3 regions of the Paenarthrobacter ureafaciens genome follow, and region 2 is predicted to be linked to each of the others. Evidence: riboswitches for the same ligand, from Rfam matches in the RefSeq annotation. Region 2 holds a riboswitch; each other region holds the start of a gene.
The links. A riboswitch is a leader RNA that binds a small molecule or an ion and turns the genes downstream of it on or off. The one in region 2 is predicted to bind S-adenosylmethionine.

Region 1: linked by a shared signal. The riboswitch ahead of metX (homoserine O-acetyltransferase MetX) and the one ahead of AUR_RS03590 (aminotransferase class V-fold PLP-dependent enzyme) in region 2 are both predicted to bind S-adenosylmethionine.
Region 3: linked by a shared signal. The riboswitch ahead of AUR_RS07620 (DUF1737 domain-containing protein) and the one ahead of AUR_RS03590 (aminotransferase class V-fold PLP-dependent enzyme) in region 2 are both predicted to bind S-adenosylmethionine.

Annotation. Positions count from the first base shown of each region.
Region 1 covers NZ_SBHM01000007.1:2,764,380-2,774,592, forward strand. Annotated here, with positions in the region: gene AUR_RS16940 (1-phosphofructokinase family hexose kinase) at 1-777, shown strand, start outside; gene AUR_RS16945 (class II fructose-bisphosphate aldolase) at 759-1,613, shown strand; gene AUR_RS16950 (DeoR/GlpR family DNA-binding transcription regulator) at 1,635-2,435, shown strand; gene AUR_RS16955 (CPBP family intramembrane glutamic endopeptidase) at 2,479-3,234, shown strand; gene AUR_RS16960 (VOC family protein) at 3,368-4,006, opposite strand; gene AUR_RS16965 (bifunctional o-acetylhomoserine/o-acetylserine sulfhydrylase) at 4,243-5,559, shown strand; SAM riboswitch class IV at 5,719-5,834, shown strand; gene metX (homoserine O-acetyltransferase MetX) at 5,850-6,989, shown strand; gene AUR_RS16975 (hypothetical protein) at 6,976-7,389, opposite strand; gene AUR_RS16980 (ATP-binding protein) at 8,002-9,102, opposite strand; gene AUR_RS16985 (SGNH/GDSL hydrolase family protein) at 9,185-10,000, opposite strand; gene AUR_RS16990 (alpha/beta hydrolase) at 10,078-10,213, shown strand, end outside.
Region 2 covers NZ_SBHM01000006.1:532,276-542,488, forward strand. Annotated here, with positions in the region: gene AUR_RS03555 (PadR family transcriptional regulator) at 1-181, shown strand, start outside; gene AUR_RS20805 (50S ribosomal protein bL37) at 272-346, shown strand; gene rsrA (mycothiol system anti-sigma-R factor) at 451-711, opposite strand; gene AUR_RS03565 (sigma-70 family RNA polymerase sigma factor) at 708-1,499, opposite strand; gene AUR_RS03570 (DoxX family membrane protein) at 1,679-2,194, shown strand; gene aroA (3-phosphoshikimate 1-carboxyvinyltransferase) at 2,201-3,598, shown strand; gene rsgA (ribosome small subunit-dependent GTPase A) at 3,601-4,716, shown strand; gene hisN (histidinol-phosphatase) at 4,773-5,585, shown strand; SAM riboswitch class IV at 5,767-5,880, shown strand; gene AUR_RS03590 (aminotransferase class V-fold PLP-dependent enzyme) at 5,912-7,321, shown strand; gene AUR_RS03595 (class I SAM-dependent methyltransferase) at 7,440-8,243, shown strand; gene AUR_RS03600 (metal-dependent transcriptional regulator) at 8,270-8,980, shown strand; gene AUR_RS03605 (MFS transporter) at 8,999-10,213, opposite strand, start outside.
Region 3 covers NZ_SBHM01000007.1:732,250-742,462, reverse strand. Annotated here, with positions in the region: gene AUR_RS07650 (UDP-N-acetylglucosamine 1-carboxyvinyltransferase) at 1-1,362, shown strand, start outside; gene AUR_RS07645 (hypothetical protein) at 1,386-1,907, opposite strand; gene AUR_RS07640 (glutamate--cysteine ligase 2) at 2,127-3,338, shown strand; gene AUR_RS07635 (hypothetical protein) at 3,393-3,995, opposite strand; gene AUR_RS07630 (O-succinylhomoserine sulfhydrylase) at 4,005-5,213, opposite strand; gene AUR_RS07625 (rhodanese-like domain-containing protein) at 5,217-5,627, opposite strand; gene AUR_RS07620 (DUF1737 domain-containing protein) at 5,624-5,890, opposite strand; SAM riboswitch class IV at 5,903-6,016, opposite strand; gene AUR_RS07615 (NtaA/DmoA family FMN-dependent monooxygenase) at 6,183-7,511, shown strand; gene AUR_RS07610 (aromatic amino acid ammonia-lyase) at 7,514-9,067, shown strand; gene AUR_RS07605 (PLP-dependent cysteine synthase family protein) at 9,061-10,122, shown strand; gene AUR_RS07600 (carboxymuconolactone decarboxylase family protein) at 10,190-10,213, shown strand, end outside.

The DNA of each region.
Region 1 (10,213 bases), on a different contig from region 2:
CCTACAGGTGGCGCGGCAGGGCAGACACTCGCGGCCGAACTGTGGACCAGCGGTGTTCCGCACACTCTGGTGGCAGTCGCCGCCGAAACCCGCCGCAGCATCGCGCTGGTGGATACGGTCGCGGGGGAGACGTCCATCTTCAACGAGGAAGGCCAGGCCCTTCTGCCGGACGAGTGGCGTTCACTGCGGGTCGCCGTCGTTGAGGCCGTGAGCGGCAACCGCAACCTGCCGGCCTCCGTCCTGGTCGGTTCGGGAAGCCTGCCGCCGGGGGCTCCCGCGGATTTCTACCCGGAGCTGGTGCGACTGGCCCACGACGCCGGCATCCCGGCAATCATCGACACCTCCGGTCCCGGCATCATCGCCGCGGCGAAAGCCGGCGCCGACATCCTTAAGCCCAACCATCATGAACTTGCCGAAGCGACAGGGGAGCCCAGCCTCGAAGCTGCCGCCCTCGCCCTGATCGACATGGGTGCCCGCACGGTCCTCGTCAGCGCCGGCGCGGACGGCATGCTCGCCTTCGACCACGCCGCCCCGGGCGGATACTGGAGCGCCCGCCTGCCGGAGGCGCTCAGCGGCAACCCCACAGGGGCGGGCGACGCCGGTGTGGCCGCTGCCGCCGTCGCGCTCGCCGAAGGCATCACCGAACCGCGGGAAATCCTCCGCCGGGCCACCGCGTGGTCCGCCGCGGCCGTGCTCATGCCCGCCGCTGGCGAAATCTCGCCGCGGTACCAGGAACTCCAAGACCAACTCATCGTGACATGGAAGGAGGTCCCGTGACCCTGGTCAACACCCGGGAACTCATGAACAGGGCCACCGCCACAGGAACCGGCCAAGGCGCCTTCAACGTCATCCACGTGGAGACGGCCGAGGGGCTGGTGGGAGGTGCGGAGGCAGCGGGGGTGCCGCTCATCCTGCAGATTTCAGAAAACTGCGCCAAGTACCACGGCGGGCTCGAAGCAATCGGCCTGGCAGCACTTTCCATTGCCCGGACTGCCGCGGTTCCCGTTGCGGTCCACCTCGACCACGCTGAATCCGAGGACCTGGCGCTGGAAGCGGTGGATCTTGGGTTCGGTTCGGTGATGTTCGACGGCGCCCATCTCCCTTACGACTGGAACGTGGAAGTAACCAGGCGCGTGGCCGCCTACGCGCACCAACACGGGGTCTACGTAGAGGCAGAGCTGGGTGAGGTAGGAGGCAAGGACGGCGCGCACGCCCCGGGGGTCCGCACCGACCCCGCCGAAGCCGAAGCGTTCGTGGCCGCGACCGGCGTCGACGCCTTGGCCGTGGCGGTGGGCTCCTCACATGCCATGACCGAACGCCGCGCCGTCCTTGACCTGGACCTGATCACCAAACTGAAGTCCGCCGTCGGGAAGCCCTTGGTACTGCATGGCTCCTCCGGCGTCACAGACGGGACGCTCGTAGCGGCTATTGCCGCTGGTATGACTAAGATCAACGTATCCACACATTTGAACGGGTTCTTTACCCGCGCCGTCCGTGAGTACCTCGATGCCAACCCAGCAGTGGTGGATTCCCGAAAGTACATCAAGGCAGGGCGGGACGCCTTGGTGTTGGAATCTGCTCGTATGCTCACGCTGTTCGCCAAGGCGAAATAGCCGGACCGTGAAAGGCTAGTCATGACCCGCACCGACCGGTTGACCGCCATCCTGGACCTCCTGGCCGAGTCCGGCCGGATCGAGGTCGAGGACATCGTGACCCGGCTCGGGGTGTCGCCGGCAACGGCGCGACGGGACCTGGACAGCCTGGCCAAGCAGCGCCTGCTGAGCCGGACCAGGGGCGGGGCGACCACGGGCTCTGTTGCCTATGACCTTCCGGGCCGTTACAACCGTGACGACCACGCCGAGGCCAAGCAGGCGATCGCCCAGGCGGCCTCCGAGCTGATCGGACCCGGCGCCGTCATCGGGCTCAGCGGGGGAACAACCAACACGGCCTTGGCCCAGATCCTCTCCACCAGGGAGGACCTCAACGCCCCCTCCAACCGGCCCACCCTCACGGTGGTCACCAACGCCATCAACATCGCCGCGCAACTGGCAGTGCGGCCCCACATCAAGATCATGGTGACCGGCGGGATCCTCAATCCGCGTTCCTATGAACTCGTGGGACCTTACACGGATGTCATCATGCAGAAAGTGGCCTTGGACATCGCGTTCATCGGCGTCAACGGCGTGGACCCGGAGCTGGGACCCACCATCACCGATGAGGGCGAAGCCATGGTGAATACGGTCATGGCGGGGAGGGCCACGGAGTCCTACGTGCTCGCTGACTCCTCCAAGGTGGGGCACAGGGCCTTTGCCGCGATGGCCGGCTATGAGTTCCGGCACCTCATTACGGACTCCGGGATCAAGCCCGCAGACCGCGCGGCGTTTGAAGCCAAGGGGACCGAGGTCATCGTCGCCGCCACGCACGTTGCGGACTGACAGCTCCCGGGGAAGCAACAGGATCTGAAGGCAAGATAGGAACATGCTCCTAGCCTCACGACGCCGCCTGCGCGCCGAAGTACTCATTGTCCTGGGTCTTTCGCTGGGCCAGTCTGCCGTGTATTCGGTGGTCCAGCTCCTGGACAAGATGACCAGGGCGCCGTTGTCGGAGGCAACCTCGACGCTCAACAGGTCCCAAAGCACGCGCGAGTACTTCGACCTCACCTACCAATTGCTGGACATCCTGTTCGCCCTGGTGCCGGTGGTCCTGGTTTTCTACTTCCTGTCCCTCCATGCCTCGGGAGGATCAGCATTTGCCCGTCTTGGCTTCAACTTCGCCCGGCCAGGCAAGGATGCGCTGCAAGGCCTCGGCCTGGCTGCGGCCATCGGCATTCCGTCCCTTGGCCTGTATGCCGCGGGCCGGGCATTGGGCATCACCACGGCAATTATTCCCAGTGGCCTGGACACGTACTGGTGGACCGTGCCTGTGCTGGTGCTCTCCGCCATCCGCCACGGGATCGTCGAAGAAGTCATTGTGGTGGGCTACCTGCTGGACCGTTTCGGCAAGTTCGGGTGGAGCACAGCCGCGGCAATCGTGGTCAGCGCGTTGCTGCGGGGCAGCTACCACCTCTACCAAGGGTTCGGTCCGTTCATCGGCAACGTGGTCATGGGCCTGGTGTTCGCGTGGCTTTATACCAAGACCAAGCGCGTGATGCCGCTGGTGATAGCCCACGCGCTGCTGGACATCGTGGCATTCGTCGGCTTCAGCCTCTTTGGGAAGGCCGTGGGGCTGGGCTGACCGGGTAGGCGTAGGGCCGGGAGGCCTGTGGGCATGGAGGCCCGGACCCGCCCCTTAAAGGTATTCGGCCGCCATCGGTGGGTGACGTCATTGGCACCCGCTGATGGCGGCCGAAGTATTGTGTGGAACAGCGTCAGATGGTGACGGCTCCTGCGGCGGTTTCGAAAGTGACGGACATGATGCCGGGGGTTCCGTGCGGTGCCATCCACTGGACGGCGACGTCCTCGAGCGGCTTCTCCACGGGTTCACCCAACCACTCGGTCACGCGCTCTGCGGAACCGGCGATGGTGAGGCTGGACATCTTGACGTCGCTCTCGTAGACCTTGGACGGGTGCAGGGAGGGGTCGCCTTCCCACTTGAGCATGTACGGCACCTGCGGGTCGGCGATCAAGCCGAGGATGCCGATCTGCTGCCACACGAGTTCGCGGCCGTCCGGGAACTTGCGGTTGCCCGGTACTGCGGAGCGGCCGAGGCGTGCTTCGAACGGGGCAAGGTCGTCAACGGCGACGCACCAGCCCATCCATCCACCGCCGGCTGCCGAGCGTGCCCGGACTGCCTGGCCAAAGGGTGCCTTATCCGAAGCGGGGTGGTCCAGGACCTCCACGACTTCAAGGTATTTGCTGTCCGCGAGGGGAATGATCATGTTCCGGGTGCCGAAGCGGGGGTGCACTCCGCCCCGGACTGCGTCCACTCCCAGTGCTGCGGAAATTCGTTCGGTAGTGGCCAGGAGGCCATCTTTTTCACAAGCGTAAGAGACGTGATCCATGCGCATGGCTTCATCTTGGCACTTTGTGATTCGGGTCTCAGCTAAGTGTTGCCTAACTAAGGTGGGATGTTACGGCGTGCCCTGAGGCCGGGCACCGACCCCGGCCCTGTCCCGTCGCGGAAAGACCGAAAAATACTGTCTTCGTCATAAAGGTGGGTAATTCCGTGCCGGCTTCCTAGACTGGCCGCAGTTCCAAGCACTCCCCGTTACTAAACCCATGCGCTACGAAGAGGAGCCACGTCATGTCCCAGGGATGGTCTTTCGAAACCCGCCAGATCCACGCAGGCCAGGAGCCGGATGCTGCAACCGGTGCACGCTCGCTGCCGATTTACCAGACCACTTCCTTCGTGTTCCCCAGTGCGGAGAGTGCCGCCAACCGGTTTGCGCTGGCGGAGCTGGCTCCCATCTACACCCGCATTGGCAACCCCACCCAGGACGCAGTGGAACAGCGCATTGCCAGCCTTGAGGGCGGGCTCGGGGCCCTGCTGCTCAGCTCGGGCCAGGCGGCGGAGACCTTCGCGATCCTGAACATCGCCGAGGCCGGTGACCACGTGGTGGCCAGCCCCAGCCTGTACGGCGGAACCTACAACCTCCTGGCGCACACCCTGAAGAAGTTCGGTATTTCCGTGACCTTCGTCGAGGATCCGGACAACCTGGAGCAGTGGCGCAACGCCGTGCAGCCCAACACCAAGCTGTTCTTCGGCGAAGTTGTATCCAACCCCCGCCAGGACGTGCTGGACATCGAAGGCGTCGCCGCGGTTGCCCATGAAGCGGGTGTCCCGCTGATCGTGGACAACACGCTTTCCACGCCCTACCTGATCCGTCCCATCGAGTGGGGTGCGGACATTGTGGTCCACTCGGCCACCAAGTACCTGGGTGGCCATGGTGCTGCCATTGCCGGGGTGATCGTGGATTCCGGAAACTTCGACTTCAGCCAGGACCCGGAGCGCTTCCCGAACTTCAACACTCCCGACCCCAGCTACAACGGCCTGGTCTACGCCCGCGACCTCGGCAAGGACGGCGCCCTCGGCGCCAACCTTTCCTACATCCTGAAGGCCCGCGTCCAGTTGCTGCGCGACCTTGGTTCTGCAGTATCGCCGTTCAACGCCTTCCTTATTGCCCAAGGCCTGGAAACCTTGAGCCTGCGGGTGGAGCGTCACGTGGCCAACGCCACCAAGGTGGCCGAATGGCTTGAAGCCCGTGACGACGTCGAAGCGGTCGCCTATGCGGGCCTGCCGTCCAGCCCCTGGTACGACCGTGGCCGCAAGTACGGTCCCCGTGGCACGGGGGCCGTTGTTGCTTTTACCATCAAGGGTGGCGTCGAAGCCGGCAAGCGCTTCGTCGATGCCTTGGAACTGCACTCCCATGTGGCAAACATCGGTGATGTCCGTTCCCTGGTCATCCACCCGGCGTCGACCACCCACAGCCAGCTGACTGCGGAACAGCAGGCCGTTGCCGGAGTAAACCCGGGCCTCGTCCGCCTGTCCGTGGGAATCGAGCACATCGATGACATCATTGCCGACCTCGAGGCCGGATTCCGCGCGGCAAAGGGTGCCTGAACCCGCCTGACGTGCGTCGCGGCGGGCCGCCCGGATTGAGGATTCTTCGCCGGGCGGCCCCGTCACGTGCGCGTTCGTGAACTAAAACGCCCTGAACCGTCATACTGCTGTCACATTCTTCGCCAGAACGGCCGTTCTCTTCCTAAACTCTAGGTGTTAGGTCATGAGTGCCAGCGATCAGCCCCGGCTTGCTGGCCGGCAACCCTCCTCCGCGGTGGGGTGCCCCGGGTGAGGACCTGGCCTGCCGCAATAACGGCGGCGGGCAAGCGCGAGGTTTAGGTGTCAAAGGAATGACCATTACTGCTACATCCCTTCCCACGTCGGAAGAACAGGACGGAACCGTCAAATACGCCCGCGTGGGTTCCCTGGAGCTGGAAGCCGGCGGGTTTCTCCCGGACGTTGTCCTGGCCTATGAGACCTGGGGCAAGCTCAATGCCGACGCCTCAAACGCCGTCCTCGTGGAGCACGCCCTGACGGGTAGTACGCATGTTGCACGCGGCGCCTCGGACGAGGAAGGCTGGTGGGAGCAGCTCGTTGGCCCGGGCGCAACGATCGACACCAACAGGTTCTTTGTCATTTCCATCAACATCGTGGGCGGCTGCTACGGCAGCACAGGGCCGTCGTCGCAAGCCCCGGACGGCAAGCCCTGGGGCTCCCGTTTCCCACTGGTGACCCTGCGCGACAGCACAGTGGCCGAAGCCCGGCTCGCCGACGCCTTGGGGATCCGGCAGTGGCATGCAGTGTTGGGCGGCTCGATGGGCGGGGCGCGCGCCTTGGAATGGGCAGTGACCTTCCCGAACAGGGTGGAGCGCTGCGCCGTGATTTCCGTCGGTGCCTACAGCACCGCGGAGCAGATCGCGTTTGCGCAGGCACAGACGCTCGCAATCCGCCAGGATCCGAACTTCAACAACGGTGACTACTACCATGGCCCGGCACCTGAAACCGGCCTTGCCTTGGCGCGGCGGATTGCCCACATCACGTATCGTTCCGCGCTGGAGCTGGACCTCCGCTTCGGCCGGGAAGCGCAGCCGCAGGAGAAACCGCTGGCCGCCGCCGTGCTGGGGGAGCGGGGGCGCTACCAGGTGGAGAGTTACTTGGACCACCAGGGCACCAAGCTGGTGCGCCGCTTCGATGCCAACAGCTACATCGCGATCACCGAGGCCCTGATGTCCCACGACGTCAGGCGGGGACGCGGCCCGCTCAAGGAAGCGTTGTCCCGGGCCACGGCACAGTTTTTTGTGGCGGCCGTGAACTCCGACCGGCTCTACTTCCCGGCACAGTCGCACGAACTCGCCGAAGCCTTGCCGGGCGACGTCCCGGTCCACATCATCGAAGCCCCCATCGGGCACGACGGCTTCCTCACGGAGATCGGCCAGCTCGCGGGCCAGCTGGGCGCAGCCTTCTTTGCCGAAGACTTCAGCCGTTCATGATCTCGCCGCGCTGCTTCATGTAGTCCTCCATGGCGATCTCGCCGTTGCTGAACTTCGCGTCCAGCTCTGCGAGCTTCCGCGCCCGGTAGCCCTGCGGCGCAGAGCCTCCACTTGCCGGGGGCGGCACCTGTGGTGAAGCGCCCGACGGCGGTACCTCCGGCGGCGTTGCATCAGCCGGGCGGATGTCGGCGGGTCCCGTCGGATACCCGGGGTAGTTCTGCGGCGGATAGGCCTGGCCGGGGTAGTTCTGCGGCGGGTAGCCTGGCCCGGGAAGGTTCTGCGGCGGGTAGCCACGGAAGCCGTCGTTATGGATTCGGCGCGCCTTGGACCGGTTGTACATGCGGATTCCAACTGGAATCACCCATGAGCAGACGATGATCCAGAAGATCAGATTGTTCACAGTGGAGCCCTCCTAGGTCCTATCCCAGCTTAGCCCCGTCGCGTCAGGGCTTCGCCGCCGCGGCAGCCCAACCATCAAACCTCCAGGTTGGGGAGCGCCAGACAAACCAAAAAGAGAACTACTTTGCCGACGTGAGTAGGGTCCAGAGAGCTCCGAACGCGAAAAATGATCCCATCAAGATGTATACGAAGCCCAGGCCCTTGATCGTAGGAACATCAGCGAACGTGAAACCATCGGGCGCGATACCTTTGCTTTCCCTATACGCCCGTGACCAGATAGAGGCCGTTCCGCCGATGTCCCGGAAAATGAACAGACCCAAGGCAACGAGGGAGCAGCCTGCCAGAACGATAGGGGCCACTACAGCCCAGAATGGCAACCTCGCCACATCCATAAGCAGTGAAAGTAGGAAGAGTGAAGGAAAACCAAGCATAAATACTCTGGCTACCGGGGGAATCTCAGTGAAGATCCGCCGCATGAGTCGTGGGCTTCTGATTGGTGCTCCTAACAGCAACGCGACCTATCGCTTGGTGCAAATGTTGCCCCGAGCCTACACCGATGACTTGTTTTGGCAGCCTACGGGATCGGGCTCGGCGCACTAGTACCGTGAGATGACTAGTCTGTGTTCAGATTGCGCAAATACTGTCGAAGGCCCGGTATCGCGAAATCGATCTTCCCGTGGCCGGCAGGTTCCACCAGGCCGGCGGCGAGCAGGCGCGAGCGATAGTTGGCGACTAGATTGGTCTTTGCCTTCAGCCTCTCTCCAAGGTCTCCGGCGATCGAAGGACCGTCATCCTGCGCCATTGCGCGAAGGAACTGGAGGTCCTTTGCCGACACGGTTGAGAGTGCGGCTTCGATGACCGTGCGGGCATTGCGCCTGTGGGCGGCCTGTACCGCGCGGTCCGCCTCGGCATCTGTCAGCGTGCCGTTGTTATTTTCCGCTTCGCGCCAGAGGAAGTAGCCGACGAGCTGGATCAAGAAGGGGTAGCCACCGGTCGACTCGGCTGCCTTTTGGACCAGGTGGGGCGGGACACGGAAGCCGGCGGTGGCGAAGATGGAGGCGAAAGACCGTTCAACGTCGCGGATGCCCGCCGCATGGAGGTCGATTTTGTCGGCCCGGCGCAGGAACGTGGCAACGCCTTCATTGAGCAGGTCGGATACGGCTGCAGGCAGTCCGGCGAATACCAGGCCGATCGGCATCCGGTCCTGGATGAAGTGCTGGACGCTGGCCGCCAATTGAGCGAGTTCGTTGCGGTCGGCGGCGTGGATTTCATCCACCGTGATGATCAGGCCGGTGTGTTTGTTGTCGAGGATGTGGAGAAGTTCTTCGCCGAGCTTGCGCCATGCTACTTGGCGTTCGGGTGCCAACTGGGTGGTGATGCTGAATCCTGCGGCGCCGATGGCGGTGATCCGCCGGTTCTGCGGACCGCTGCCAAGTTCCTGGGTCAGGCTGAGCATTTCCTCGCCGACGCGACCCATGAAGCCTTCCGTTGCAGTCTCCGCGATGACTGCCCAGCCTTCTTGGCGGGCGGCGTCATGGACCTCCCCGAGCATCACCGTCTTGCCGATCCCGCGGGCTCCGGTGAAGATCGTGAGCAGTCCCGGTGCCCCGGAACCAAGCCGCAAACCGTATTTGAACTCATCAAGCAGGCCTGACCGTCCAATGATTTCCGGAGGAGTTGCTCCTGCTGAGGGCCTGAATGGATTCTCGATCATGTATCAAGCTTATGAGTCGTTGTGAGTTTTGTGAGTTTGGCGCTCCTGGTGAGGCTTATGAGTTTTGTGAGTATCCTCATGGTCAGTTAGCACTTGAAACGGGACCCGGCGTCGGGCGCTTTGGCGTGATGCCGTCCCCGGAAGATTGGTGCCGTAACCTGCGGATGACCCACGGAACGAAGTACTCGCGGGCCCACACGAGGTCGGAGGACCGGGCTTCGCGCCATGTGCGCGGCGGGAGGGGTTTGGGTGCCATCGGTTCCAGCGTGTGCGGCACGTTCAGTGCCTCCAGCACCATGGTGGCGATCGTGTGGTGGCCCAACGGCGAGAAATGCAGTCGGTCCACGTCCCACATCTGCGGATCAGCGAGTTGCCGCAGGGACCACATGTCGGCGACCACTGCGTCGTGCCGGGCGGCGACGGTTCGCAGGTTCTCGTTGTAGATGGCCACCTTGCCGCGGATCCGGCTCAGCACCGACGCCGCAGTATCAGGGCCGTTGAACAGCACCACGGTGGCGCCGCCGGAACTGAGTTCCTGGACGGCGGCATCGAGCTTGTTGGCCAGGACGTCGGGGTCGCCGCCGGGGCGGATGAGATCGTTGCCGCCGGCCGAGATGGAGACCAGGTCCGGTTGGAGTGCCAGGCACGGGCCCACCTGCTCGTCCAGGATCTGCTGCAGCAAACGCCCGCGGATGGCAAGGTTGGCGTAGGCAAAATCATCATGCCCTCGCCCGAGTTCCTCGGCCACGCGATCGGCCCAGCCGCGGAACCCGCCCGGGCTTCCGGGTTCAGGATCTCCGATGCCTTCGGTAAACGAATCTCCCAGCGCCACGTACCGGCTCCAGGGATGCTTTTGGACAGTTCCTCCGGGCGTCACCAATGAATTGCTCTCACTCACGATTCATATCCTGCCCCGTACATGCGAACCTACGCGACCGTAAGTTGTTACCCGCGGGTAACTGCAAGAATGGACCCATGACTGAAGCCGTAGCTTTTCCCGCACCCGTTGTCCTGTGGTCCCATGACGAAGCCGAACGGGCCGGCAAGCCCCTTCTGGTCCTGCTTCATGGATACGGCTCCAACGAGGACGATCTCTTCAGCCTCGCCGGCC
Region 2 (10,213 bases):
CCCCGAGGGACAGCGGATCCTCAAGGAAGCCGAACTGATGGTCCAGTCCTTCCGCGATGACATCCGGATGGAGCTGCGGAAACAAGGCGCGGCGCATCCCTTGTCACCGATGGCTCTGGAGACAGTCCGGACTGTCCTGGACCAAGCCCGCATCTCCATCCGGAACTCGCTTCGAAGCTGAGTCCGGACTTCCCGGTTCGCGAGGCCCTGCCCGGATGTGCGAAACTGGAGGGCAGCTTTATTGTGAATCAATCATTGAAGGAGGCCAGCTATGAGCAAGCGTGCACGTAAGCGTCGTGACCGTAAGCGCGGCGGCGCAAACCACGGCAAGCGCCCCAACACCTAAGCCAGAGGCTTGGAGTCAAGGCTTAAAGCAAAGGCCCCGGAAACCATGCGGTTTCCAGGGCCTTTCGCGTTTAAGCGGCTTTGGTCAGCGGACCTGCGGCCGGTTCAGGCCTCCACGGGCTTGATCGAGTGGATCCTGTCAAGAATGGAGTTCTTGAGGTTCTCCGGCGCAGATTCGGTGCAGGAGCGCTTGACCATGGTGCGGATGAGGCACTCGAGATCGTACTGCTCGGAGCACTCCTCGCAACCGTCCAAGTGCTGCTTGATCTCGCCGAGGTCCTCACGGGTCAGTGCGCCGTCGAGGTACTCGTAGATACGCTGCATGCGCGTATCGTCGCAATCGCCCAATCCCTGGCAGTCGCTCATTTCTCTTTCTCCTGATTGTTGCTACCGGCCGTGGCCTGGTCTTCTGTCTGGGCCCGGAAGCCCCGTTCGGCGGCGTAGTCCGCCAGCATGTCCCGGAGCATCTTCCTGCCGCGGTGCAGGCGCGACATGACGGTGCCGATCGGGGTATTCATGATCTCTGATATCTGCTTGTACGCATACCCCTCGACATCCGCGAAGTAGACGGCCAGGCGGAACTCTTCCGGGATGGACTGCAAGGCATTCTTGACGTCCGAATCCGGGAGATGGTCGAGGGCCTCGGCTTCTGCGGAGCGCAGTCCCGCGGACGTGTGCGACTCCGCCTTGGCCAGCTGCCAGTCCTCGATCGTGTCCGAGTTGGACTGCAGGGGTTCCCGCTGCCGCTTCCGGTAGAGGTTGATGTAGGTATTGGTCAGGATCCGGTACAGCCAGGCTTTGAGGTTCGTGCCCGGCTTGTATTGGTGGAACGCAGAGAAGGCCTTGGTGTAAGCCTCCTGGACCAGGTCCTCGGCATCGGACGGGTTGCGCGCCATGCGCATCGCCGCCGAGTAAAGCTGGTCCACATACTGCATGGCGTCGCGCTCAAAGCGTGCCCGGCGCTGCTCGGCGGTTTCGGTGGAAGGATCGACGGCGGCCGGGGCCTGAGCGTCGTCGCCGGCTGCCTGGTCCGTGGCCGCTGCGGCCGGTTCAATGGTGCTCATCGATGCCAAGTCTACTGTCAGCTGCAGTGAATCCAGCTGCGCGGGCGACGTGGGCCCTGGTAAATCCGTGCGGTCCCTCACCAAGGTCAAAAAACCAACTCCGTTCGTGAAGCGGCAACACCATGCCGCGGCCCGGTCTTCACCGCGCCTTCTGTTCACAACGGCCACCGGTGGGTAAATATTCCGCAAAGGTGCAAGACTAGAGCAGACTGCACCCCTTGAACACGACGTCAAACGACGCCTGTGGCCAATCATCCAGGAGGCAAGACATGTCTGTAATCCGTTTCCTCGCGCGACCCATGCTCGCATCAAGTTTCGTCATTACCGGGCTGGACAAACTGAAGAACGCGGATGACACTGCCAGGCAGTTATCGCCGGTACTTCGCCGGGCTTCCGAGTCCCTGCCTTTCCAGACAGACGAGAAAGTCCTGGCCCGCGTCATCGGTGGCGCGCAGTTGGGAGCAGGTGCCCTCCTCGGCCTGGGAAAAATGTCCCGTTTCGCTGCCACCGTGCTCGCTTTGACCTCGGCGCTAAACACCTACGTGGAGTGGCGCTCAGCGGATATCAGCACCAAGGAAGGCCGTAACGCACGCCGTGCCCAGCTGCTGAAGAACATTTCCCTGACCGGAGGCGTGCTGCTCGCTTCCGTGGACACTGCCGGACGCCCCAGCCTGGCATGGCGCGCCGAACACCTTGCCGCCGACGCAAAGAAAGTCACCGGGAAGCAGATCAAGCGCGCAGACAAAGCAGTACGCAAGGCCGTCGACCACGCAGTTGGAGCATAAGGAAGCATGACTGGTACCACCGCAGCAAACACCGGCACGGAAAGCGCCGCAGCACAATCCCTCTGGCCGGCGCCCTTTGCCAAGCAGCCGGTCGATGCCACGGTAACGGTACCGGGCTCCAAGTCCTTAACCAACAGGTTCCTGATCTTGGCGGCCCTGGCTGATGGGCCGTCAAGGTTGCGGGCTCCCCTGCACTCGCGGGACTCCGCCTTGATGGTCCAGGCCTTGCGCCACTTGGGAGCGACCGTCACCGAGGTGCCGGGCGACGGGGACTACGGTCCCGACCTCGAGATCAGCCCCATCAGTTCGACGGACACTCCCTCCGACACCTCCATCGACTGCGGCCTTGCCGGAACGGTCATGAGGTTTGTTCCCCCTGTGGCGGCCCTCCGCCGGGGAACTGCTGTCTTCGACGGCGACCCCCATGCCCGCAAGCGCCCCATGGGAACCATCATCGAGGCGCTCGTAGCCCTTGGGGTTCCGGTTCGCGCCGAAGGCGGCAGGACGCCGTCGGCCCTGCCTTTCGCGGTGGAAGGCACCGGCAAAGTCCGCGGCGGGCATCTCGTGATCGATGCCAGTGCCTCGTCGCAGTTCGTATCGGCGTTGTTGCTGGTGGGCGCGCGCTTCACCGAAGGCCTGCATCTTGAACATGTCGGCAAGCCGGTGCCAAGCCTCGACCACATCAGCATGACAGTATCCGTGCTCCGCAGCGTCGGGGTCAGCGTGGACGATTCGGTGCCCAACCATTGGCGCGTGGCTCCCGGCCCCATCCGTGCCTTCGACCAGCGCATCGAACAGGACCTGTCCAACGCCGGTCCCTTCCTGGCCGCCGCGCTGGCCACCCGCGGCACCGTCAGAATCCCCAACTGGCCCCTCCGGACAACCCAGGTGGGTGACCTCTGGCGCAGCATCCTCACCACCATGGGGGCAACCGTCACGCTGGAAGACGGCACGCTCACCGTCACGGGCGGTCCCGACATCAAGGGGGCGGACTTTGACGAGACCAGCGAACTGGCTCCCACCGTTGCCGCCCTGTGCGCTTTGGCCAGCGGACCCTCCCGCCTGACCGGGATCGCCCACCTCAGGGGCCACGAAACGGACCGGCTCGCCGCGTTGGTGAACGAGATCAACCGCCTCGGCGGGGACGCGGAAGAAACCGCGGACGGTCTCATCATCCGTCCGGCTGCCCTGCACGGCGGCGTCGTGCACAGCTATGCGGACCACCGCATGGCTACGGCGGGTGCCATCCTCGGGCTCGCCGTGGAAGGGGTGGAAGTGGAAGACATCGCCACGACTTCCAAAACGATGCCCGAATTCCCGCACATGTGGGCAGCCATGCTCGGGCAGGCTACCCGCGATTCCGGCGAATTCCCACAGGCGGGCACAACCGGGGGCAACCGCTGACCATGGGCCGCGACGCACGCTCCTGGGACGAATCGGATGTCCGCATCCGTCCGAACAAGAAGGGTTCCAGGCCCCGCACCAAGGACCGTCCCAGCCACGACGACGCCGTGGTGGGACGAATCATCACGGTCGACCGCGGGCGCTACACGGCGATCGTGGGCGAGGACTCTGACAACGAACGCGTAGTCATTGCAGCCAGGGCCCGCGAACTCCGCCGCACGCCGGTGGTTCCGGGCGATTTCGTTGCCTTGGTGGGCGATGTCTCCGGCAGCCCCGATACCCTGGCGCGGCTGGTCCGCGTCGAAGAACGCCGGACCCTGTTGCGTCGCAGCGCCGATGACACGGACCCGATCGAGCGGGTAGTGGTGGCGAACGCCGACCAGCTGGTAGTGGTGGTGGCCGCGGCCAACCCGGAGCCGCGTACAGGTTTCATCGACCGCGCCTTGGTGGCAGCCTACGACGCCGGCATAGAGCCGCTGCTGCTCATCACCAAGGCGGACGTCAAGGATCCGGCGGAACTTCTTTCGAACTACCTCAGCCTGGACTTTCCGGTCATCATCAGCCGCACGGCGGATTCACAGGCATCCGGCATCGATGCCCGCTCGGACGACGGCTTGTCCGCCCGGCTCGACAGCGAAGCGGTGTCCCGCCTGCGGGACCACCTCGATGGAAAAGTGACCGTCATGCTGGGGCACTCCGGCGTCGGCAAGTCCACCATGGTCAATGCGCTGACGGGCGCGGAACGGGCAACCGGCGGAGTCAACGCCGTGACGGGCCGCGGCCGGCATACTTCATCGTCGGCCCTGGCCCTCAAGCTGGCCGACGCTCCTTCGGGCAGCTGGATCATCGATACTCCCGGCATCCGTTCCTTCGGATTGGCCCACGTCGACCCGGACCGGATCCTGCACTCCTTCCCGGACCTCGAGCCCGGTACCGAAGACTGCGAACGGGGCTGCAAACACGACGCCAACGCCGTCAACTGCGGACTGGACGCCTGGGTCAACGAAGGGCATGCCGGACCTTCCGGCACCGCAAGGCTGGCGTCCCTGCGCCGGCTCCTCGGAGCGGACCCACGCCTGGAGGCGAAGGAAACCAAGGAACTCGGCACCGTCAACTGAGACGGGAAAAGCACCACTTCCCGGGTGCAGGGATTGTTTCGCGATAGTTTGGTGGCATGACCCAACCCGTTTCCAGTTACAACGATGACCTGCGGCTGGCCCACGTCCTGGCCGATTCGGTGGACGCCCAGACCATGGACCGGTTCAAGGCCCTGGACCTGCAGATCGAAACCAAACCCGACCTGACGCCGGTCACCGATGCGGACAAGGCCGCCGAGGAAGCCATCCGCGGCCAGCTCTCGCGTTCGCGTCCCCGCGACGCCGTGCTGGGCGAAGAGTTCGGCAGCAGCGGCCATGGATCGCGGCGCTGGATCATCGACCCCATCGACGGGACGAAGAACTTTGTTCGAGGGGTGCCGGTGTGGGCGACCTTGATCGCCCTCGTTGACGAGGACGAGCCCGTGGTGGGTGTGGTCAGCGCGCCGGCACTCGGCAAACGCTGGTGGGCCGCCAAGGGCATGGGAGCCTACACAGGGCGGTCCCTCGCGTCGGCCACCCGTTTGAAAGTCTCCAATGTCTCTTCGTTGGCGGACGCGTCACTGTCCTTCTCGAGCCTTTCGGGATGGAAGGAGCGCGGAAACCTGGACGAATTCCTTTCCCTCACTGACGACGTCTGGCGGACCCGCGCCTTCGGGGATTTCTGGTCCTACTGCCTGGTGGCCGAAGGTGCCGTGGACATCGCCTGCGAACCGGAACTAAACCTGTACGACATGGCTGCCTTGGTGCCGATCGTCACGGAGGCCGGCGGCAGGTTCACCTCGCTTGAGGGCGAAGACGGCCCCTTCGGCGGCAACGCGCTGGCCACCAATTCCATCCTCCACTCAGAGGTCCTGAAGCGTCTCAACCCGGAGATCGACGATCTCCTTTAGCGCGCTCCGGCAACAGCCGAACCGTAATGCTGCGAATAATCGACGGCGACAAACCCACTTCAGGGTGCCATCGCCGTCGATTATTCGACCAAAACGGGATTCGGCTCTCTCCGTAACAAACCGCTTAACAAACTCCTCCCGCTTTGAATCGTCCACGGAAGGTGTCCTAGTCTCTTCTACAGGTCACGAGTGCCAGCGCTAAACCCCGGTTTGCTGGCCGGCAACCCTCCATTCGCGGTGGGGTGCCCCGGGTGACGACCAGGCCGGTCCGGAACGGATACGGCAAGCGCGGATCCCTTGGAGGGGTCCTTCTTGAGTGAGGTCCCATGAGCACTGTTACGTTCGATTCCACCGTCCTGCCCGCTTTCGGAGATGACCACGCGGCCCACGAAGCCCTCGCAGCGCGACCGCTGGCCGCCGTCACAGGAGCAGAGCTGCAGGCTCCCCTGATCCAAGGGGGCCACGTCAGGTACGCAAACCTTGACTACGGAGCGTCGGCCCCGGCACTGACCATCGTCTCTGCCTACTTGAATGAAATCCTGCCCTATTACGCCAGTGTGCACCGTGGCGCCGGTTACGCATCCCAAATCAGCACGTCCGTCTATGAAAACTCGCGGAACATCGTGCGGGACTTCGTTGGCGGCCGGCCGGATGATTCAGTCATCTTCACCCGCAACACCACCGATTCGCTGAACCTCCTCGCCGGATGCCTCCCCCAGCTTGACGGCGCACCGGCCGGTGAAGTGCTGTACCTCGACATTGAGCACCACGCCAACCTGCTTCCCTGGCAGGGCGTACCGCACCGCAGCGTCATCGCCTCCCCCACGTTGTCTGCCACCATCGCCAACCTGCGCGATGAATTGAGCCAGGGCGGAATATCCCTGCTCGCTGTGACCGGCGCTTCCAACGTCACCGGCGAAATCCTGCCGATTGCAGAGCTCGCAGCGTTGGCGCATGAGTTCGACGCGCGGATCGTCGTCGATGCAGCCCAGCTCGCCCCGCACCGGCGCATCAACATTTCCGAGAGCGACGTGGACTACGTCGTCTTCTCGGGGCACAAGCTCTACGCGCCCTTCGGCGCAGGCGTCGTGGTCGGCCGTCCCGATTGGCTCGACGCCGGAACCCCCCACCTTGCCGGCGGCGGCGCCGTTCGTGAAGCGCGCCTGGATTCGGTGAGCTGGGCAACTGGTCCGGCCCGGCACGAGGGCGGCTCCCCCAACGTCCTGGGGGCAGCCACCTTGGCGCGGGCTACCCAGGTGCTGGCCGGCTTGGACCAACAGGACTGGCACAACCATGAGGTGGCAATCCGATCCTTCCTGGTTGAGGGCTTGGAATCCATTGAAGGGGTCACCGTCCACCGGATCTTCAGTGATTCCACCGACACCATCGGCGTCGTCAACTTCTCCGTTGAAGGCTTCGACGCGGGACTGGTGGCGGCTTACCTGGCCGCCGAGCACGGCGTGGGCCTGCGCGATGGCCGTTTCTGCGCCCACCCGCTCCTGAAGCGCCTCGGCTTGCCGTCCGGTTCACTGCGCGCCAGCTTCGGCGTCGGCTCCCGGCTTGAGGACGCTGCCAGGCTGCTGGCCGGCATCCGGCAACTGAAGACCACCGGACTTGGCTGGGATTACGTCGTGGACGAGGGCCGTTGGGTCCCCGCAAACGATCACCGCAGCTACCCGGAGTGGGCGCCCAATACGCCCGGAACCGCCGGGGCCGCTCCCTGCACCGTGGACTAGGAGCCTTCCCGGCCTTGGCGCCACGTTGCTGCGGTAGATTCTTTGGGTATCCCTGACTACTGCCGCTGAAGGAGTCCCCCGCGTGTCCACGCGTTCAAGCAACGAATCCGGAGGATCACTGCCCTCCGGCCTGCCGGTTTCTTCCGGAGGTGCCGGACGCGCCGGACGCGCCGGCGGCCCAAAGCTGCACGCGCACCGACGTCGGGAACTGGGGCAGAGCTTCCAGGACGGCGGCGAACATTATGATCGGGTCCGCCCCGGGTACCCGGCGGATTCCGTCGATTGGCTGCTGCCCCCGAACGCACGGACCGCGGCCGATATTGGCGCAGGGACAGGCAAATTCACAGCACTGCTGCTCGACCGGGGCCTGCAGGTCAGCGCCGTCGACCCTTCCGCGGACATGCTGGACCAGCTGCGGAAGAACTGCCCGCAGGCGCACGCCGTTGAAGGTACTGCCGAAGTGACGGGACTGGCGGACTCAGTTTTCGACGTCGTCAGTGTCGCCCAGGCCTGGCACTGGTGCGATCCGCTCAAGGCAAGTACCGAGATTGCCAGGATCCTCCGTCCGCACGGAACGCTCGGCCTCATCTGGAACCAACTGGACACCTCCGTGGCCTGGGTTCATCGCCTTTCACGCATCATGCATGCCGGTGATGTCCATAAGCCGGGGTTCCGGCCAGTGGTGGGCCCGGAGTTCGAGAACCTCGAAAGCCACGTCACCAGCTGGCAGGACGCAGTGTCCCCCGAGGACATCATGGAACTGACCAAGTCCCGCAGCTACTACCTGCGCGCCAATCAGGCCACCCGGGAGAACGTGATGGGCAACCTGGAGTGGTACCTCTACGAGCACTTGCACCATGCCCGCGGCGAGCTCCTCGCCTTGCCGTACGTGACGCACACCTGGCGGGCCCGCAAGGCCTGAGCCGGCGGCCACGGTAGGCTTGGAACGTGAAGACCAGCACGCCCTCCTCCTCGATCGAGGACTACGTCAAGGTCATCTACTCCTACACGGAGTGGCAGGACAAGCCGATCACTTCCTCGCAACTTGCCCAGCGGTTGGGGGTTGCCAACTCGTCGGTGTCCGAGATGGTCCGCAAGCTCAAGGACCAGGGCCTGGTAGACCACCAGCCTTACAGCGCCATTCGGTTGACCCCTGAAGGCATGCGGCTGGCACTATCCATGGTGCGCCGGCACCGGCTGATTGAGACGTACCTCGTTGAAGAACTGGGCTATAGCTGGGACGAGGTCCACGATGAAGCCGAGATGCTGGAGCATGCCGTCTCCGACACCTTCATCGAAAGGATGTCCGCGAAGCTCGGCCATCCCGTGCGGGATCCGCATGGTGACCCGATCCCCGCGTCGGACGGATCGGTGGAGTTGCCGCATGCCTACCGCCTGATCGAACTCGACGAGGGCCATTCCGGCCGTATCACCCGCATCAGCGATGAGAATCCCGATTTGCTGCGCTACTTGGCCGCCGAGGACATTTCCCTGGATGCCCGCGTGGAAGTGGTGGGGCGCAAGCCCTTCGGAGGGGCCTTGGTGGTCCGCGTGGGCAGCGGGTCCGCCCGGCGCGAATTCGACCTTGCCGACGAAGTAACCTCAGCACTCTGGGTCCAGAGCACCGGCACCCACGAAGGCTGTGTCCTCACGCGCTGACTCAAGCGGGCCTGGCGGTCAGCCTGGCTGGTGGGCCGTGCCGCCGTCGTCGGCCGCTTTTCCGCCTTCGCTGCCCGAAGCATCCGCCGGCTGTCCCCCCGCAGGAGGTACTTCGTTCCGGATTCCGACGGCGGAGGCCAGGCCACCCAGGAAGAACAGTCCCGCTGTGACCCAGAGAGCGGCATAGAGGCCCTCCCTGGTGAAAGCGGGACCGACGATGAGACCTGCGAAGGCAATACAAATGAGGCCGGCTATGCGGGCCACTGCGTTGTTGACGGCAGATCCTATGCCTGCCTCCTCCGTTGGCACAGCACCGAGAATGGCTGCGGTGAGCGGTGCAACCAAGGTGGCGAGCCCCACGCCGAACACCACTTGGCCGGGGAAGACCTGCGTCCAATAATCCAACGGTTCCTGGATGGACAGCGACATGAGGAACCCGGCACCGCACAGCAAAGGGCCCGCCGTCATGAACCACCGGGGCCCGTGCTTACCGGCCAGTCCGCCGAAGTACGAGGCAGCCAGCATAAGGATCACGGTTCCGGGCAGCAGGGCGATCCCCGCCGTCGTGGCACCCATGCCGCCCACCTGCTGAAGGTAAATGCCCAGGACGAAGAATCCCAGGGAAATGGCACCGTAGATGGCCAGCGTGGCCAGGTTGCCCCAGCCGACATTCCGGATGCCAAACAGCCGCAGCGGCAGCATGGGTTCTGCGGTCCTGTTCTCATGGAGCAGGAAAAGCACCAAGGCGAGGGCGCCCACCACCAACGGCAGCCAAACCTGCGGGGCCGACCACCCCAGGCGACCCTGCTCAATGAAGGCAAAGACCGGGCCGCCAAGCCCCACCATCGCCAGGGCAGCTCCTGTGTAGTCGATCTTCTTGCTCTTGTCCCTTGCGGCATCGGAACTTCGCAGCCGCACCAGCATCGGCCAGATCACCGCGGCGGGAATGACGTTGATGAAGAAGATGACACGCCAGGACAGCAGGTCAACGGAGACGCCCCCGATCAAAGGCGCAACGATCGCCGCCGCACTCGTCCAACCGGACCATTGGCCAATGGCCTTGGATTGGGCCGGACCGGAGAACACCGTCACGATCATCGCCAGGGAACTTGGTACCAGGAGCGCGCCGGCAATCCCCTGCAGGGCGCGGGAGATCACCAGCATTTCACCGTTCCATGCCAAGCCGCACAGAACCGAGGTGACTGCGAACCCTGCGAGGCCCCATTCGAGGAT
Region 3 (10,213 bases), on a different contig from region 2:
CGGCTTGAGGCCATCTTTGGCCGTTCCATCGTCAAGGTGGGCCGTCCCCAGATGACCCACCTAAGGGTTGAAGGCGGGCGCACGTTATCCGGTGCCGTTGACGTCAACAGCAGCAAGAATGCCGGCGTGGCCCTGCTGTGTGCCAGCCTGATCAACCGGGGAACCACCACCCTGCGTCGTTTGGCAAGGATTGAAGAGGTCAACCGGATCGTCGAGGTCCTGACGTCCATCGGCGTCGAGTGCACGTGGCTTAATAACAGCGATCTGCGCATCCGCCGTCCCGAAGTGCTGGATCTCGGCACCATGGACGTCGATGCAGCGCGCCGGACCCGCAGTGTCATCATGCTGTTGGGACCGCTCCTGGACGAGACCGACGAATACCTGCTGCCGTATGCCGGTGGCTGCGATCTGGGGACCCGCACCGTTGAGCCCCACATGCAGGCGCTGCGCGAATTCGGGCTGAGGGTCGAGGCGAAGTCCGGGTTCTACTCCGTAGCAGCCCCGCCGGCCGACGGCGAAGACCGCTCGTTCGTGCTGACGGAACGCGGCGATACCGTGACCGAGAACGCCATCATGGCTGCCGCGCACCGTGCGGGCACCACCGTTATCCGCAATGCCAGCCCCAACTACATGGTCCAGGACCTGTGCTTCTACCTGCAGGGCCTGGGCGTGGGGATCGAAGGCATTGGCACCACCACGCTGCGCATCACCGGCCGGTCCAGCATCGACGTGGACATCGAGTACTTCCCCTCCGAGGACCCCATCGAGGCAATGTCCCTTATCACTGCCGGCATCGTCACCAACTCCGAGGTGACCATCCGGAGGGTGCCCATCGAGTTCATGGAGATCGAGTTGGCCACCTTGCAGCAGATGGGCCAGGAGCTGGAGATTTCCGGCGAATACAAGGCACGCAACGGACGTACCCGTTTGGTGGACGTCACCACCAAGCCATCCGAGCTCCGCGCCCCGCAGGACAAGATCCACCCCATGCCGTTCCCGGGGCTGAACATCGACAACCTGCCCTTCTTCGCCGTGATCGCCGGCAATGCAGAGGGCCAGACCATGATCCACGACTGGGTCTACGAGAACCGCGCCATCTACCTGACCGAGCTCAACAAGCTCGGCGCCCAGGTCCAGCTCCTGGATCCGCACCGGATCTACGTCAACGGCCCCACCAAGTGGCGTGCCGCCGAGATTGGCTGCCCTCCGGCCCTCCGTCCGGCGGCGTGCCTGCTCCTTGCGATGCTTGCCGCCCGCGGAACGTCGGAGCTCCGCAACATCTATGTCATTGAACGTGGCTATGAGGACCTCGCCGAGCGGCTGAACACCATCGGCGCCAAGGTGGAGTACTTCCAGGACTAGGCCGGTCCCTCAAATTTGCTGGATCATTCCGGCCTCGGCCCTCGGGGACCCTGCCATTCCGGGGCTTCGCCTGCGGTCAGGTGCGAATGATCCAGCAAATTTTTGCTCGTCCACCCAAATGGCGGGGTCTTCCCCTGGCCAGGAAGCCCCGGATTTCCGCCATGACGTGCTCCGGCGAGTTCCAGATCTGCTCCGGGGCGTACTTCCACGGAGGCAAGGGGAAGACTGGCCTCCGGACCGAAGCGGAGACCGCCGTGCCGCACGAAGCCGTGCCCTCTGCCGTGCCTGGTGGCTAAGTGAAGCTTTGCCGGTGTGGTCTTGAGCCAGAGACCGTACCTGAGGGCTGCGCTGGCACATGTCAGGTAGCCGTTGTTGGAAACCGCCTTAAGGACAGCAGGGTTAGCCGACGGTATGGCCCACAGACCATGCCTGGGCTGATAGGCACCTGCGAGCTTGCGGATATCGGCGGGGGTGTACCCGTTGGCCCGGAGCAGCCCGATCTTGGCGACTCCGCCCACCGATGTGAGGAATTCAAGCGCATCCATAGGGCCAGCAAGCCACGATCGACGCCCCGCCAGGAGTGGTCGGGGGCCTTATGTGGATAGCCCGACGAGAAATTTGCTGGATCATTCCGGCCTTGGCCCTCGGGACCCCGCCATTTTCGGGGCTTCGCCTACGGTCCGGTACGAATGATCCAGCAAAATTGACGGACCAGGTGGCGGCGGGGTTTGCGGCCGCGGCTATCGTGGGGCGCAAAATGGAGCATGCGTACTTTCGGGGTGGAGGAGGAGCTGCTCATCGTCGATCCCGTGACGGGTCAACCTCTGGCCCTCGCGGATGCGTTGATCAGCGGAAGAGGGCAACAGGACGGGACTTCCGAGGGCGACGGTTCAGGGCTCAGCCACGAACTAAAGCTGGAACAGATCGAGACCCAGACCCGGCCCTGCCATAGCTACGACGAATTGCTGCATCAGATCAGGCGGGGCCGGGCCTTGGCAGACCAGGCCGCCCGCAAGCACGGGGCCCGCGTAGCCGCACTTGCCACTTCGCCCCTCGCTTCCACCCCGCACACGACGCCCAACCCCAGGTACGCGGAGATGCTGGAGCGCTTTGGACTCACCGCGTACGAGCAGCTGACGTGCGGCTTCCACGTGCACACCTCGGTGGAATCGCCTGAGGAAGGCGTCGTAGTCCTGGACCACATCCGGGACAAGCTCGCTGTCCTGACCGCCATCAGCGCCAATTCTCCCTACTGGCGCGGACAGGCCACCGGCTTTGACAGCTACCGGACCCAGGCCTGGAACCGCTGGCCAACGTCCGGGCCGTCCGCTGTGTTCGGTTCCCTGACCTCCTATCGGCGTATGGTCAAGCGGCTGTTGGAGACGGGCGTGCTGCTGGATGAGGGCATGATCTACTTTGACGCCCGCCTCTCCCGGGACCACCCCACAGTGGAGGTCCGGGTTGCCGACGTCTGCCTGCGTTCGGAGGATGCGGCCTTGATTGCCGTGCTGGTGCGGGCTTTGGTGGAGACGGCCACCCGGGAGATGCTCGACGGCGTTGAACCCGCCTCGGTGCCGACGGCGTTGTTGCGCATGGCCAGTTTCCAAGCCAGCAACATGGGTTTGCGCGGTGACCTTCTTGACTTTGGTGAATTCCGTCCCGAACCGGCCACAAGCGTGGTGTGGGCATTGGTGGAGTACTTGGCCCCTGTTTTGACGGAACAGGGCGAGCTGGAACTGGTGAAAGCAGGTTTAGCGAACATCCTGGAGCGCGGAAACGGCGCCCATCAGCAACGGGAAGCTGCGGCTCGCTTCAACAGCCGCCAACGGGACGGCCAAAGCCCCGCAGGGAGTCCGCCCAGTGTTGAGGCGTTGGGTGCCGTGGTGGGGCATGCCGTCAAAGTCACCGTCTCCGGCACACCGGGAGGTGCCATCAAGGATCCCGATCCCGTGCTGGCACGCGTCCGCCGGTCCTAGGAACTCCGCACTACGGGACCTCAGCCAACCGCGGGAACTCAGCACTGCGGGAACTCAACCAACCGCGGGGTCGCCCGCGGGAGGCTCCGGATCCCACACCATCAGGTACCCTCCCACAGTCGCCTCCGTAACGTAGAAGACGAACGGCGGAATGTCCTTGGCCTTGAGCAGGATGCCGGCGAAAAGTACCGCAGCACTGCTGGCCGTCAGCCCCACCCAGCGGTTTGCCGGCGATCGCAGCAAGCCGGTGCCGAGGGCGGCCAGGCCGGCGATGTGCAGCCATGAGTAGCCCAGGAACGGAACATTCGAGCCGCGACGATACGCAAACCGTTCAAGGTCCGACGCCCTCCGGGACAGGCTGTACACAAACAGCGGAGCTCCGGCCAGGAGCGCCGCAGCCGAGGCCTCTACCCAGTGCTTGGCCTTGGCGTCAGGCATGGCCCGTGCCAAGGCGGCGAATCCAATCGGCACGGCCGCGGTCCCGGCTGCGGCCACGTGGTGGCCGGTCACCCATCCCCGCTCACCCCGCAGAAGCAGCCTCAAACGCTCGGCCGGATCGTGGGTGGTATAGACGCGGGGCACCGGAGATATTCCCGCCAGCCACACGACCGAACCCGCAACAATGACAGCCCCCGCGCGGCGGTATGGATGCCTCATGGCATGAGATTAGACCTGTTTGAGGGCCTTCTCCAGATCCAGGATGAGGTCGTTGACGTCCTCGAGCCCAACGGACAACCGGACCACGCCGTCGGAGAGCCCGATGGCTGCACGGCCTTCGGGTCCCATGGCCCTGTGGGTGGTGGTAGCCGGGTGGGTAATGAGCGACTTCGAGTCGCCCAGGTTGTTGGAGATGTCGATGACCCGCAACCCGTCGAGCAAGGCGAACGCGGCTTCCTTGGCGGAGCGGCCGGACGACGGCGAAAGCTCGAACGTCAACACGGTACCGCCGGCCTTCATCTGCTTGGCGGCCAGCTCATACTGCGGGTGGGATGTGAGCAAGGGGTATTTGACCCAGTTGATCGCAGGCTGGTCTTCCAGCCATTCGGCAATCTTCAGCGCAGAGGCGGAACTGTGGTTCACCCGCAGGCCCATGGTCTCCAGGCCCTTGGTCAGCACCCACGCGTTGAACGCGGACAATGACGGCCCGGTGTGCCGCATGAGTTGCTTGACCGGGCCTTCGATGAACTCCTTGGTGCCCAGGATCGCGCCGCCCAGTACGCGGCCTTGGCCGTCGATGTGCTTGGTGCCGGAGTACACAATGACGTCGGCGCCGAGCTCGCCGCAGCGCTGGAGCAGGGGAGTGGCAAAGACGTTGTCCACCACCACTGTTGCCCCGGCGGCGTGCGCGAGCTCGCTGACGGCAGCGATGTCCACGATCTCCTGCATCGGGTTGGACGGGGACTCGAAGAACACCGCGGTGGTGGGCTGGGCGAGGGCAGAGCGCCACTGGTCCAGGTCGGGGCCGTCCACGAACACGGTCTCCACGCCCCACCGCGGCAGGATCTCGTTGAGGATCACAAAGCAGGAACCGAAGAGCGAGCGGGCGGCAACCACCCGGTCGCCGGCGCCCAGCAGGGCACCAAGGGCTGTGAAGACTGCGGACATGCCCGACGCCGTCGCGAAGCAGGCTTCGGTGCCTTCAAGGAGACGCAGCCGCTCCTGGAAGGTGGCAACGGAGGGGTTGCCGTAGCGGGAGTAGACGAAGCGTTCGTCTTCTCCGGTGAAGGCGCGCTCGGCAGCTGCAGCCGACTCGTAGACGAAGCCGGAGTTGAGGAAGACGGGCTCCGCCGTTTCCTGGAAATTGGTACGGTCAAGGCCACCGCGAACGGCTTGGGTGTCTGGATTCCAGCCGGCGGCGTCAGGGTTGAAAGTCACTTCTTATTCGTTTCCAAGGTTGGTTGGCAGGCCGCGGTTTTTCCAGCCGTTGACGGTTCGTTCGCCGTAACGGTCCGGTTCACCTTCGAAGCCTTCGAGGACGTTGTAGGCGGTGAAACCTGCCTGGGTTGCGGCGATGGCCGCAGCAATGGAGCGCTGGCCGGACCGGCAAAGGAACACAAGCTCAACGCCGTCTCCCTCGGGTGCCTGTTGCTGCAGGTCTTCGATGAAGCGGGAGTTCGGGACGCCGCCTGCAAGGTTCCACTGGATGAACAGGGGATCGTTTTCCGTGGCCTTGGTGTCGGGGATGCCGATGTGGGCCCACTCGCCCTCGGTGCGGACGTCCACCAGGATGGCACCGTCCTGCAGCTTCGCCCAGGCATCCTGCGGGGTCAGGTCTCCGGCGTAGCTCATGCGTGGCCCTCGAATGCTGCCTCGTCTTCGTAGTTCTCCAGCTCATCCACGGCATTGGCCACGGCGGCATCCGCGCTGGCGACGGCGGCAGGCAACACCACTGCCTGTGCCACGATGACGTCCGTTCCGTTGAAGGTGGCCGACGGGCTGCCATGCAGGACGTAGCCTTCAGCGAGGGCGTTGCTGATCCGTTCGCAGAAGTCCCGGGTGTCCGGGCCCGTGATCAAACGGTAGGAAAGTCTCTCTTCGATGGGTTCAGGCATTAATGTGCTCCTCAGTCACGCTTGCAGTTCGAAGTGTCGAATACGCCGAGTAGTCACCTGAGGCACCCCGCCGCGGGAGAGGGTTGCCGACCAGCAAGTCAGGGCTTGGCGCTGGTACTCATTACTCAAGAAGAAAATAACATCCGCGGCCGTTGCGACGCATGTGGCGGGTGTCCCGCCGTCGTCATGTTGCGTAACCGGACCGGCCGCCGGGACTGGACCATTTAAGACGTCACGGGAGCATAATTGACGCAATACGACCCCCTGTAACTTCGCATGAAATCAGGTCGCGGTGAACGGACAGAGCAGTTCTACACTCAAGCCCATGCTGCATTTCGGATGGTTCGTGGGCCATGGATTCGGTGTCCAGGGCTGGGGGACTCCCGGCTACAGCCTTGGCTATGACTGGAAGAAGCCTGCGCTCTACCAGGAGGCGGTCAGGGCTTTTGAACGGTCGGGGCTGGACCTGTTCATCATCGAAGATTCACTCACCGTCCCGGACACGTACGGCGGCACCGCGGAAGTGTCGCTCGCGCACGCGTCCTTCGCTCCGAAGCACGATCCCTTGGCCCTGGTGCCGTACCTGCTGTCCGCGACGGAACACCTTGGCATTGTGCCCACCATCAGCGCGTCCTTCTACCCGCCTTTCACCGCGGCCAGGCTCCTTGCCACCCTGCAGCATTTCTCCGAGGGCCAACTCGGCTGGAACGTGGTGACCTCCGGCAGCGACCTCGCCGCGCAGAATTACGGACTGGACCAGCAGATCGAGCACGACCTGCGTTACGAGAAGGCGGAGGAATTCGTCGACGTCGTCCGGCGGCTTTGGCGGAGCTGGGAACCGGACGCCGTGCTGGAGGACGTGGAGGCAGGCCGGTTTGCGGACCACACCAAAGTCCATCCCATCAACCACGACGGGCAGTTTTTCAAGGTCCGGGGTCCGCTGAATACGGCACCCCTTCCCGAGGAACCCGTACTGGTGCAGGCCGGTGCATCGCCCCGGGGCAAGGCGTTCGCGGGTGGCCACGCCGACGTCGCAATCGCCCTGGCCCGGGGCGTCGACGGGATGAAGGCCTACCGCGATTCCATCCGTGCCGAAGCCGCAAATGCAGGACGGAATCCCGACGACGTCAAGGTACTTTTTGTCCTCAAGCCCACCGTGGTGGGGTCTGCTGCGGAGGGGGAGGAACTGCGGGCACGGCGCAAGGAGCTGACGCAGCGGGACATCGACAGCCAGCTCAACTCGATCTCCTACCTTTCGGTGATCGACTTCAAGCAATTCGACCTCGATCAGCCCCTCCCCGAGCTGAGCACTAACAGTAACCAAGGAACGCTGGAACACTTCGCCAAAGCGGCTCCTCCCGGGTCCACGCTGCGGCAGATCCTGCAGGCCCGCAGCGGCGGCGCCGGTGATTCGATCATCGGGACCGCCGGAGAGATCGCCGACTACCTCGAGGAGACGGGCGAGGCCGTGGGCGGTGACGGCTTCCTGTTTTCCGGGTTCGTCGATCCGGTGACGGTGCATGGGGTCCTGGACAAACTGACTCCCGAACTTCGTCGCCGCGGCCTGCTGAGGAAAAGCTATGGCAACGGCGGTTTCCGGCAGAATCTCCTGGATTTCTGACCATGTTTCCGGAGTCGAAGGTGCTGCTGATCGGGACGGCGCCCGTTCATTCAGAAAGCATCGCCATGGCGGCGGCGGAAGACTCCTGCCACGTGAAACTCAACCATGATGCCCTGACTTTGATCGGCCGTTCACGGGAAGTCGTGGAGCACGTGGCGGCCTCCGGCGAGCGGGTTTACGGCCTCAACACCCTCCTGGGGTCCGGCCGCGATACCGCTGTTGAGGAAGGCTCCATCCTTGCCTACCAAGTGCAGGTGGTCAGGTACCACAACAGCGGGGTGGGACCCTACCTGAGCCGCGCCGAAGCACGTGCCGTGATCCTCGCCCGCCTGGTCGGATTCAGTCGCGGCGGCTCCGGCGTCCGGCCCGAAACAGCCCGCTTCTACGCCGACCTCCTGAACCGTGGCGTCCACCCCGCCATCCCGGCCGAAGGTTCGGTGGGCTCTTCCGACCTCACCCAACTGGCCGCCGTCGCCGCCGTCGCGATCGGTGAGGGAGAAGCGCTTGACGCGTCCGGCGTCCTGGTGCCCGGCGCCAAGGCCCTCGCGGACGCCGGACTTCAGCCCCTCACGCTCCACGCCGGTGAGGCCTTGGCCCTCGTCAGCGCCAATGCCTATTCGGTAGGTGCCGGCACCCTCGCCTTGCTGAGGTTGCGGCATGTGGCCCGGCTTGCGGACGTCGCGCTCGCCCTCTCCCTGGAAACCATCGCAAGGTACGACGGCGGCGGCAACCTCAGCCCCTTCTCGCCGGCTATCCAATCGGCCAAGGCCGTGGACGGCCAACGGGAATCGGCCGCCGCCGTCCGCCGCCTGTTGAGCGGCGGGTGGCTGGAAGACGTACGCCCGGAAGTTTCCGTGCAGGACCCCCTGTCCTTCAGGGCTGCGCCTCAGACGCACGGGGCGTTCAGGTCCGGGGTGGGGCAGTTGGCGGCAGCGTTGGACGTGGAGTTGAACGGCAGGGGTGACAATCCGCTGGTGGACCTCGAATCGGGGCAGATGGTCTCCGGGGGCAATTTCCAGCCGATGCAGCTGGCGTTGGCCTTCGAGGGCTTGCGCTTGGCGCTCGCCCACGTGGGCATCCCGAGTGAACGCAGGATCGCCAAGCTCTACCCGCCGCAGCGTGCCATCCGGGCGAAGCACCTTGCCGCAGCGGCCGGGTCCGGCCTGGTGCAGGAAGAGTTGCCGGGGCTGCTGTGGTACTCGGCGGCCGGGCTCCTCGCCGAACTGAAATTCCTGGCAGCGCCGGCCACCCTTGGCGCACCCACCTTGTCCGCCGACGTCGAAGACCATTCAACCCTCGCGCCGCTCGCCCTGCAGCAACTGGTGAAATCCGTGGACGCCGTGGAGAAGCTGCTCGCCATTGAGGCCCTGACGGCGTCCTATCTGCTGCTCGAAGCGGGAGCTGCGCAGCCGCTGGGCAAGGGGACCGCCGCCGTCGTTGGCCGCCTTGCCGACGTCCTTGCAGACCGGCCGTCCGCCCCGGAACTTGTGGAGCACGCGCGGCGGGAGCTTCGGATTGTTGTTGACGGACTCCGGCAAGGTGGAAACGAATGGTGACGACGGCACATCGGAAGCACGGCGCGCATGCTGCAACTGTCCCTGCCGATGCGCTGGACGCCTCCGTGCTGGAGCGGGTAGGGAACACCCCGCTGGTGAAGCTCGAAGCCCTGGGCCGCGGGTTGGGCAGCAGCATCCACATTAAGCTTGAGTCGGAGAATCCCGGCGGATCCATCAAGGACCGGACGGCCTTGAGCATGGTCCGGGCAGCCGAACGGTCCGGCGAGTTGAAGCCCGGGGCCACCATCGTGGAGAGTACGTCGGGCAATACGGGGATCGGCCTCGCGCTGATCGGGCGGCTCACCGGGCATCCGGTGGTGGTGGTCACCGGCGACACCATTTCCTCGGAAAAACTCGCCGCCTTGCACAACTACGGTGCGCGGGTGATCCTGACCGATTGGAGTGCGCCGTCCGAATCCCCGGAGAACGCCCGGGCCGTGGCTGCACGCGTTGTGGAGGGGACCCCCGGAGCTTGGCGTCCCATGCAGTTCGACAACCCGGCCAACCCCCTGGCGCATTACCGGACCACGGGACCGGAAATCTGGGAACAGACCGGGGGCGCCGTAACCCACTTCGTGGCGGGCATCGGCACTGGCGGGACCATCAGCGGCAACGGGCGGTACTTGAAGGAACGGGTGGCGAAGGAGCGGCCGGGCGGGCACGTAGAAGTGGTGGGCGCCGATCCCTACGGCTCCGCCTACAGCGGTGGCCATCCCGGCGAAATCCTGGTGGATGGCGTGGGGAACTCATGGCCGGCCGCGGAGTGGCCCAAGATCTTCGACCGCTCGATCGTTGACCGATTCCTCCGCATCCCCAACGACGAGGTCTACACAGTGGTGCACCGGCTTCTTGACGAAGAGGGCCTGTCCTTGGGGCCGTCGTCGGGACTCACTGTGGCAGCGGCCTTGCGGGTGGCCAGGGCGGCGCCCCACGGTTCGGTGGTGGTGGCGATAGCCCCCGACGCCGGCACGAACTACCTCAGCAAAGCCTTCAACCCGCAGTGGCTGGCTGAGAACCACATCCGCCTCGCGGTGGACATCGTCCCCGGCGAGTGATCCCTCTATCACGTCCCGCCGGGTTTTGGCGGCGCTCTATCACGTCCCGTTGCGCTAGGCTCCAAGCATGCCCGAACAGGAGACAACGCCG